2 regions of the Bacillus sp. 41-22 genome follow, and region 2 is predicted to be linked to the other one. Evidence: riboswitches for the same ligand, from Rfam matches in the RefSeq annotation. Region 2 holds a riboswitch; the other holds the start of a gene.
What was found. A riboswitch is a leader RNA that binds a small molecule or an ion and turns the genes downstream of it on or off. The one in region 2 is predicted to bind thiamine pyrophosphate.

Region 1: linked by a shared signal. The riboswitch ahead of thiC (phosphomethylpyrimidine synthase ThiC) and the one ahead of LCF45_RS23745 (energy-coupled thiamine transporter ThiT) in region 2 are both predicted to bind thiamine pyrophosphate.

The regions. Positions count from the first base shown of each region.
Region 1 is NZ_CP084035.1:4,974,598-4,979,531, forward strand. Features, by position in the region: gene thiC (phosphomethylpyrimidine synthase ThiC) at 1-1,695, opposite strand, end outside; TPP riboswitch at 1,808-1,923, opposite strand; gene lldP (L-lactate permease) at 1,995-3,656, opposite strand; gene LCF45_RS25695 (magnetosome magnetite crystal formation protein family) at 3,945-4,262, shown strand; gene LCF45_RS25700 (metal-binding protein) at 4,440-4,931, opposite strand.
Region 2 is NZ_CP084035.1:4,614,121-4,619,054, reverse strand. Features, by position in the region: gene LCF45_RS23750 (sensor histidine kinase) at 1-1,137, shown strand, start outside; gene LCF45_RS23745 (energy-coupled thiamine transporter ThiT) at 1,346-2,017, opposite strand; TPP riboswitch at 2,104-2,205, opposite strand; gene LCF45_RS23740 (FeoA family protein) at 2,400-2,627, shown strand; gene feoB (ferrous iron transport protein B) at 2,624-4,612, shown strand; gene LCF45_RS23730 (FeoB-associated Cys-rich membrane protein) at 4,629-4,796, shown strand; gene LCF45_RS23725 (lipoprotein BA_5634 family protein) at 4,832-4,934, opposite strand, start outside.

The DNA.
Region 1 (4,934 bases), 360 kb from region 2:
TGCTTCTGTCGTTTCTAAGTCATTTTCTTTCGCATATTCACGAATATCATGTGAAATTCTCATACTACAAAACTTTGGGCCACACATTGAACAGAAATGCGCTGTTTTCGCCCCTTCTGCTGGCAACGTTTCATCATGGTACTCCATCGCGCGTTCAGGATCTAAAGATAAATTAAATTGGTCGCGCCAACGGAATTCAAATCGTGCTTTTGAAAGTGCATCATCACGCTGATGAGCCGTTTTATGCCCTTTCGCAAGGTCGGCTGCATGCGCAGCGATTTTGTACGTAATAACCCCTTCGCGAACATCATCTTTGTTCGGTAAACCTAAATGTTCTTTCGGGGTTACATAACAAAGCATCGCCGTTCCAAACCAGCCGATCATCGCAGCACCAATCGCTGAAGTAATATGATCATAACCTGGTGCAATATCTGTCGTTAACGGCCCAAGTGTATAGAACGGCGCACCCTGACAAATATCAAGTTCTTTCTCCATATTTTCTTTAATTAAATGCATCGGTACATGCCCAGGTCCTTCAATCATAACTTGCACATCATGTTTCCAAGCAATTTTTGTTAATTCACCAAGTGTTTCAAGCTCAGAAAACTGCGCTTCGTCATTTGCATCTGCAATAGAACCTGGACGTAATCCATCTCCAAGAGAGAATGAAACATCGTACTGCTTCATAATTTCACAAATCTCTTCAAAGTGAGTATATAGGAAGTTTTCTTTATGATGGAATAAACACCACTGCGCCATAATTGAACCACCGCGCGAAACAATACCTGTCATACGCTTTGCAGTAATTGGAATGTAACGAAGTAATACACCAGCGTGAATCGTGAAGTAATCAACGCCTTGCTCCGCCTGCTCAATTAACGTATCACGATACACTTCCCACGTTAAATCCTCTGCAATTCCGTTTACTTTTTCAAGCGCTTGATAAATTGGCACAGTTCCAACTGGTACCGGAGCATTACGAATAATCCACTCACGTGTTGTATGAATGTTTTTACCTGTAGATAAATCCATAATCGTATCTGCACCCCAGCGAGTCGCCCACGTCATCTTCTCTACTTCTTCTGCAATAGAAGACGATACAGCAGAGTTTCCGATATTTGCATTTACCTTCACGTGAAAATTACGTCCAATTATCATCGGTTCCGCTTCAGGATGGTTAATGTTCGCCGGCAAAATCGCACGACCTTCTGCAATCTCCTTACGAACAAATTCAGGCTCTACCCCTTCACGAATCGCAACATATTCCATCTCAGACGTAATAATGCCATTACGCGCATAATGCATTTGCGAAACATTTGCACCTTGCTTCGCTCTAAGCGGCTTACGATCCATTTGCGGGAAAACAGGTGTATGTTTTGAAGCTACTTTCACACCGTCATCCTCAGGTTTAATTTCGCGTCCTTCATAAGCTTCCACATCACCACGCCCCAAGGTCCAAGAGTGGCGCGGCGTTGGAATCCCTTTTTCCAGCTCCACTTTATACTCTGGATCTGTATAAGGTCCACTCGTATCATACACACGGATTGGCGGATTTTGAACACCGTTCGTATCGCTTTGTTCAATCTCGCGCATTGGTACTTTCATACCTTCACGTGTTCCATCCACATACACTTTCTTACTTCCTGGTAAACTCGATTTCAATTCAATTTGCTCAGCTGAAACAGACTGTTTCATAACTTTTGTTGCCCCCCTGTTCGTGACAAGGACGAGATATGGCCAGCGCATGCCAAAATAAAAAGAGCCAGGTCCATAAAAGAATAAGGACCTGGCTCATAAAGACATAATTATGTAAAGCCGTTAACTTCCCTACGCTGGTACGAGCCAGATCAGGTCCAAAGGGTTAAGAAGTTCACACGCTTCTCTCTCAGCCTACGCATACGTTAGGCACCCCTAGTTTATCACTGATTTAATTTTCAATACTTTCCCATCATACACTATAATCTGAAAAATGCAAAGTTTATTTCTTTTGTTGTTTACGGAATCATCCAAGTTAAATAATAAGCCTGCACATACGTCATAATCCCAACAATAGTAACGAAGAATAAACTATGCTTCAATGTAAAACGGAACAAATCTGACTCTTTCCCAGCAAGTCCAACTGCCGCACAAGCAATCGCAATTGATTGCGGAGAAATCATTTTACCTGTTACACCGCCCGTTGTATTTGCTGCAACAAGAAGCACTTCAGATACACCGACTTGCTGCGCTGTAATTGCTTGTAAATTCGAGAACAGTGCGTTCGCTGACGTATCTGATCCTGTTAAGAATACGCCAATCCATCCTAAGAATGGTGAGAAGAACGGGAATAATCCGCCAGTTCCTGCAAGTGCTAACGCTAATGTAGAAGATAGACCAGAATAGTTTGCGATAAATGCGAATCCTAATACGAATCCAATAGATAGAATTGGCATTTTTAGTTCATTTAACGTTTCTTTAAATGTTGCTACTGCATCTTTTGCACTCATTTTCAAAATAAAGATAGAAATGATACAAGCAATTAAAATTGCTGTTCCAGTCGCTGATAAAATATCTAATTTCAAGATTGCTTCATAAGGTGTTGGTTTATTTACAATAGGCTCTGCTTTCATTACTAAATTGTGCAAGCTTGGAACTTCAAATTTAAATACGAGACTTTCTAAAGCGCCGCCCGGAGCGAATAACGCTTTAAAGAAACTTTGGCTCCAGATGACTACCATCACAGTCAAAATAATGAACGGAGACCACGCTTTTACTACTTTTCCTACCGTTAGTTTCGGCATAGATGTCGCCGTCGTCGTTGCTGCTACTTCACTATTCGCTTGCTTAGTTTGATAAATTTCTTTCGGCTGCCAAACTTTTAAGAATAGCGATAAACTTACTAAACTTACAAGCGCTGACGTAATATCCGGAAGTTCTGGTCCTAAAAACGTCGCTGTAATAAACTGTGTAATTGCAAATGAACTACCCGCTACAAATAAAGCAGGCCACGTTTGTCTTACTCCTTTAAAGCCATCCATTAAAAATACGATAAAGAACGGAACAAATAAAGATAAGAACGGTAATTGATGCCCAGCCATTTGTCCAATTTTATGCGGATCAATGCCTGTCACTTGTCCAGCAACTGTAATCGGAATCCCCATCGCTCCGAACGCTACTGGTGCAGTATTTGCGATTAAACAAAGACCTGCTGCATATAAAGGATTTAGCCCAAGGCCTGCCAGAAGCGCTGCCGTAATCGCTACTGGTGCACCAAATCCTGCTGCCCCTTCCAAAAATGCTCCAAATGAAAATCCAATTAAAATAACGAGTAAACGATGGTCATTCGTAATGGATAATACAGATGCACGAATGACATCAAATTGACCTGTTTTCACAGAAATTTTATATAAAAATACTGACATAATGATAATCCACGCAATTGGCCATAATCCGTATAAGAAACCGTATCCGGTCGCTGCCATTGCCATTGTGAATGGCATTTTATACGCAAATAACGCCACCAAAATCGTTAATACAACTGTAATAAATCCTGCCACATACCCCTTCATGCGGAAAACCGCTAAAGCTAAGAAAAAAAAGATGATTGGAATAAGTGCGACTGCTGCCGAAATCCAAATGTTACCGAACGGATCGTAAACTTGTGTCCATATGTTCATTGTTCTCTCCCCCTAAAGAATCCCCTTTTAAATAAGATATAACCTTATCAATAGACTACCGGGTCATCATACCTTTAAGTCTAAAAAATACAAAACGTTCAAGAAAACGTTTTCAATAATTTTATCACAACAATTTTCATTTAAAAAGATTTTTTTGAAAATTTCATCATTTAAAACAGAAAATCTTACAAAAACGTCACGTTCTTGTAATGTTAATCGATAGGAAGCTCGCCAAATCTACTGCATACTAAAGGTATAACAACGAACATTACTTATGAGGTGATATATATGAACGGAAACAAAATATTAGCAGCTTTATCATACTTTAGTGTATTATTTGCGCCTATCTTATTCCCTATTATCGTGTGGATTGTGGGCGATTCTGAAACGAAACCACATGCAAAACGTGCTCTATGGACACACATTATTCCAAGTATCGCAACATTTATTGGATTAGTTATTTTAGGAATTATGGGCATCGGATCTGATCAACCAGACGTAACACTTGGAATTGGAGCAATCATCGTCTTATGTATTTGCGGGATCATTAGCTTATACTACTTTATTTGGAATATCGTGAAAGGTATTAAGGTACTGAAAGCTTAGTTTTAAACAAACGTTTGATTAAAAAGGAACTGTCCAAAAATTGATGTCGCATGATCGTAAATGAAATTTTATCGGCGATTCGACAAGGAATATCGACTTAACTACAAAATACGACAAGAATAACCTACCTATTAATAACAAAAAAACCGTCCCAAAATACCTTTTGGGACGGTTTTTTTATCTTCTGCGTTTCTTCTTTTTTCTCATCATTTTCTTTCGGCGCGTATTCGCTTTATCCGCTATAATGTGGAGCGTACTCGCCACAACAATCCCCATTACAAACGTTACAATTTCAACCTCGTGTTCCTTCGCAATTTCTATTAAATTTCCACCGAATGCGATTATATTTAATAGGAATAAAAACGGAGAAAACACGATTAACATGTATGCAATACGAATAATATCACCAATTATAATCGTATGTGTGAAGAAGGAACGATGGGGCATTACGCTCCTATATGGATACCAAAAAATGCGGAGGAATCCCCATTTATTATACGCATTACTATACGTATCTAAATCCGGTGTTAGAAATGAAGTACCTACTAAAAAGCCAATTGCAAAAGTTAATAAAAAATCAAAACTTGTTAATCCATACGAAAAGAGCATAAACAAAACAACCGGAAGGGATATTAAGTTTATTTTCGTATGCGTTCTTCCTGATGGCATAAT
Region 2 (4,934 bases):
GATAGCATAAAGGAATTTCAAACTGATTTATTATTAAAAGAGAATAATCATATACAGTATTCAACACAAATAATGGACTATGAAAAAAATGATATAAAATATAAATTATTAATTAAACCAAAAAAAGAAAAAGACGGATCGGTAACATATATATATGCGATGGCTTCTTTACAGCCTGTAGATGAGGCTGTACAAATGGTGCAAGATTATTACATCTATATTGTTGCATTTGTAGTCGTTCTAATTTTTCTAGCTTCGTTTTATTACTCAAAACAAATTGCAAAACCGCTACTAAAAATAAATGATACAACGAAGAAAATAGCTCATTTGGATTTCACAGAAAAAATTCCGATTACTTCAAAAGATGAAATTGGTGATTTATCGCAAAATATTAATACATTATCTAATAAACTACATTCACATATTGGACAGTTAGAACAAGATATTGAAAAAGAAAGAAAGTTAGAAAACACAAGGAAAGAATTTATTGCGGGTGTATCGCATGAACTAAAAACGCCGCTGAGTATTATGAAAAGCTGTATTTTCATTTTAAAAGATGGGGTAGCTGAACATAAGAAAGACTACTATTTTCAGGCGATGGAAAAAGAAGTAGACAAGATGGATATACTAATTTTGGATATGCTTGAATTAGCTAAATTTGAGTCTGGCACATATAACATGAAGATGGATTCTTTCTATATCGATGGAGTGATTGAAGAAATATGTGAACAGCTTTCATCGGAGATAGAGAAAAAAGAACTGAGTGTGCACAAACATATATGTCCAGCTGAAGTGGTTGGGAATCAAAATAGAATTGAACAAGTAATTGTGAACTTCATTACGAATGCAATACGTTATACACCAGATAAAGAGGATATTATTATTTCCACAATAGACGAGAAGAATTATATAAAAGTGTGTATTGAAAATAAGGGTGCCCACATTGAAGAAGAACAATTAGATAAAATTTGGGATCGTTTTTATCGAGTAGATGCGGCACGGAAACGTTCACAAGGTGGAACCGGGCTTGGCCTTGCGATTTCAAAAAACATTTTAGAGCTGCACAATGCTGAATATGGGGTCAAGAATACAAAAGATGGTGTGTTATTTTACTTCTATTTACCGAAAAAAGCGTAGACAATACTATCTACGCTTTTTTAATTTATTTTCATATTATCTTTACCTAATCTTTACTTCTAAACAGTATACTTTGAATAGAAAATGAGGTTATGTAAGGAGTCGATGAACCGTGCATAGCAATTGGCTAAGTATAATGGTATTTATTTTCTTTTGTGCATTTATTGTATTTTTAATTGATATTACGATGTGAAAAAAGAGCGCTAAGTTAAGCGCCCTTTTTTTGTGAATTTATTTGATAAGCACTTATGCTTTTGAATAATCTTGGTGAAGTGATAAATAAAAATATAAGTAAAACGGTACATAGAATATAGGAACCAATCATTGTGCTACCGTTAAATATTAAAGAATATAGAATAGCTGATTGACCTTTCGGTGCATATTGTCCCCAGAAAATAATACCGGCAATAAAGTGACAGAAGTAACGAGCTAGACTACCGATAAAAGTAGCAATGATAATGTATCCAATTACTTTCTTTCCTTGGTTTTGTTTTGATGAAGGCTTATCTTTACGGCTACTTAAGTTTGATTGTTCGTTTCCATTCTTATTAGATGCTAGAAGTGCTTTTTGAATTGGACGATAGAATAAACCAGCAAATCCAATGAATGCGAAAGCAACGAAGTATTCAATGATTACTTGAATTGGTGTGACGATAATGGCATCGCCTACGACAATTTGTAATAATCCCCAAATTAAGCCTCCTAAGAAAGCCATTTTGAAGCCCCAGCGGTATGCGATAATAAAGATAGGAATCATAGCGAATGAGATGGAACCGCCTGTTGCTGATATTTTGATTGAAAGTGGTAAAATATCGATGACCAAGGCGAAGGCTGCAAGAATAGCAGATTCGATCATCGCTTGTAAATTGGTGTTACGCATGTTGTCTCCCCCTAAATCCAAGTTGCAAAAAAAGAATAGATATCATAGGAGGATACGAAATACGTAAATAAAAAAAGAGGTGTGTATTTCGGACGTTTGCACAATTCCTGCGTTAGCATTAACTAACAGGTTCAAAGGGTCGGAACGAATTGTTCCCTCTCAGCGGTAAGGCTCCCCCTGTGATAACGAGATTCTTTATTTGCTATTGTTCATTGTAAGCGAAATGGATGAGAATGGCAAATGAATACCGTATGACAATTATTGAAATAGAATTGTAGCGAAATGTTAATAAATATGAAGCAAAAGGGTATAGTCCAATTGAAATAGAGTATGATATAATTTTTCTGAAAATAATTATCATTCTCTTCTGAGGGGGAAGGTTATGAGCTTAGTAGATATTAAAATTGGCGAGAAAGTGTTAGTAAAAAGTATTCAGTCTTTAGATCAGTTATTAAAGCGTAGACTAGCTGCTTTCGGTCTCGCGGAAGGAAGCGAACTTCGCTTGAAACAGAAAGCGATGTTTAAAGGTCCTTGTACATTGGAGTGTCGTGGACAGTTAATTAGTATTCGTCATTGTGACGCGAAAATGATAAAGGTGGAATTAGCGTGAATAAGGTTGCTTTGCTAGGGAATCCGAATACAGGGAAAACATCATTATTTAATGCACTTACTGGTTCTTATGAATATGTAGGAAACTGGAGCGGTGTAACAGTAGAAAAGAAGGTTGGTAAATTAAAAGATAAGCAAGGAACATTAATTGATTTACCAGGCGTTTATGATTTGAATCCAGTTTCACGTGATGAAGGTGTCGTTACGAATTTTCTACTAACAGATGAATTTCATCATATGTTAAATATAGTGGATTCTTCTCAATTTGAGCGAAATATGCATTTAACATTGCAATTACTTGAATTTGGTAAGCCCGTTTCAATTGGTTTAAATATGATTGATGTGGCAAAGCAAAGAGGAATTGTGATTAATGTAAAAAGGCTATCAGAAATATTAGGTGTAACAGTCGTTCCTGTCATCGCAAGAACCGGAAAAGGCTGTGAAGAATTACTTACTACTCTTCATGAAGAGAAACAAAAAGAGAAAAAGCCATTCATTATTTCATATGGCGTACAAATGGATGAAGGAATTGGAGAGGTAATCGCTCTTTTAGAGACAGCGAATTATGAGCATCCGAGATGGTTAGCCCTTCAATTTTTAAGCAATAACGAAGTAGTAGAAAAAGAAATGAAAGCATTACCAATTTATAAGGAACTTATAGCCATTCGATCTCGTTTAGATGGAAAACTTGATTGTACGTTGGAAGAGCACATTTACAAGACTCGTGAAGCGTATATTGAAAAGTTAAAAACAAATGTTATGCAACATGAGAAAGAAGGAAAAATTCCTTTTTCAGAAAAAATTGATAGGTTAATTACACATAAAATTTTAGGACTTCCAATCTTTTTAGCAGTTATGTTTTTTATTTTTCAGGTTACGTTTACGTGGATTGGTACACCTTTATCTGATATGCTTGATGGATTTTTTGGCGGACAACTTACTGATTGGGTTACAGCTGGGCTCACAAGTGTTGGGGCTTCTGACTTTATTCAAGCACTCGTTACAGAAGGTATTATTGCTGGTGTTGGTGCGGTATTAGTATTCGTTCCACAAATCTTTGCACTATTCTTCTTCATTTCATTATTAGAAGACTCAGGATATATGGCACGAATTGCAGTTGTTATGGATAGAATTATGGAGTTTTTCGGTTTAAACGGAAAAGCATTTATTCCGATGATTATCGGCTTTGGATGTAACGTTCCAGGTATTATGGCAGCGAGAACGATTGAACAAGAAAAAGAAAGGTTACTTACAGTTCTTGTAACACCGTTTATGTCTTGTTCGGCACGTTTACCTGTATATGCACTATTTGCGGGAGTTTTCTTCCCTCATAGTCAGGCGACTGTTGTGTTCTCTTTATATATCGCAGGGATTGTTCTTGCATTACTCGTTACAAAAATTATGTCTCTTACTATTTTAAAAGCAGAAAAATCTATTTTTGTAATTGAACTACCACCTTACCGTGTGCCGCAAGCGAAAACGTTATGGCTGAGCACGTGGGAGAAAGGTAAAGGATTTGTTCGTAAAGCGGGTACATTCATCTTCGGTGGTTCTGTTGTCATTTGGTTATTAAACTATGCAGGTCCATCAGGATTTGGTGTTGATATGGGAGACAGTTTCTTAGCGATGATTGGTGGATTTATTGCACCACTTTTTGCACCGCTCGGCTTTGGAACGTGGCAAGCTGCAGCATCCCTTTTAACAGGATTTTTAGCGAAAGAAGTTGTCGTTTCTACGATGGCAATTATTTATGCGGTTAAAGAAGATGTGCTAGGAAATGTAATGGGAGCACATTATACTGCGCTATCAGCCTATGCATTTATGTTCTTTATTTTATTATATGTTCCGTGCTTAGCGACAGTAGCTGTTATTAAACGTGAAACAGGATCGATGAAATGGACAGTTTTCTCTGTCGTTTATCCGCTCGTTGTTGCTTATGTATTAACGCTCATTATATACCAAGTTGGGTCCTTACTCGGATTCTAGAAGGAGATGTATCGCGGTGATGGTCAATATTATAATTGGAGCTATCATTTTTGGTTATGCAGCATATACGTTAGTTAATTTTGTAAAGAGAAGTAAAAAGGGAAAATGCGCAGCATGCTCTTTAAGTAAGTCATGTCAGTCGCAAACTTGTAGTCCAGATATGGAGCAAATTGCTCATAAATAGAAAAAAGCTTTGCGAATTTCGCAAAGCTTTTTTGTTTACTTTTTAATTTTTACAAGCTGAGAAGCTTCTACTCCGTTGTAACCAGGGAATTCTTTACTAGGGTCTTTATCGAATTTTAATACACCAACAGATTTTTCA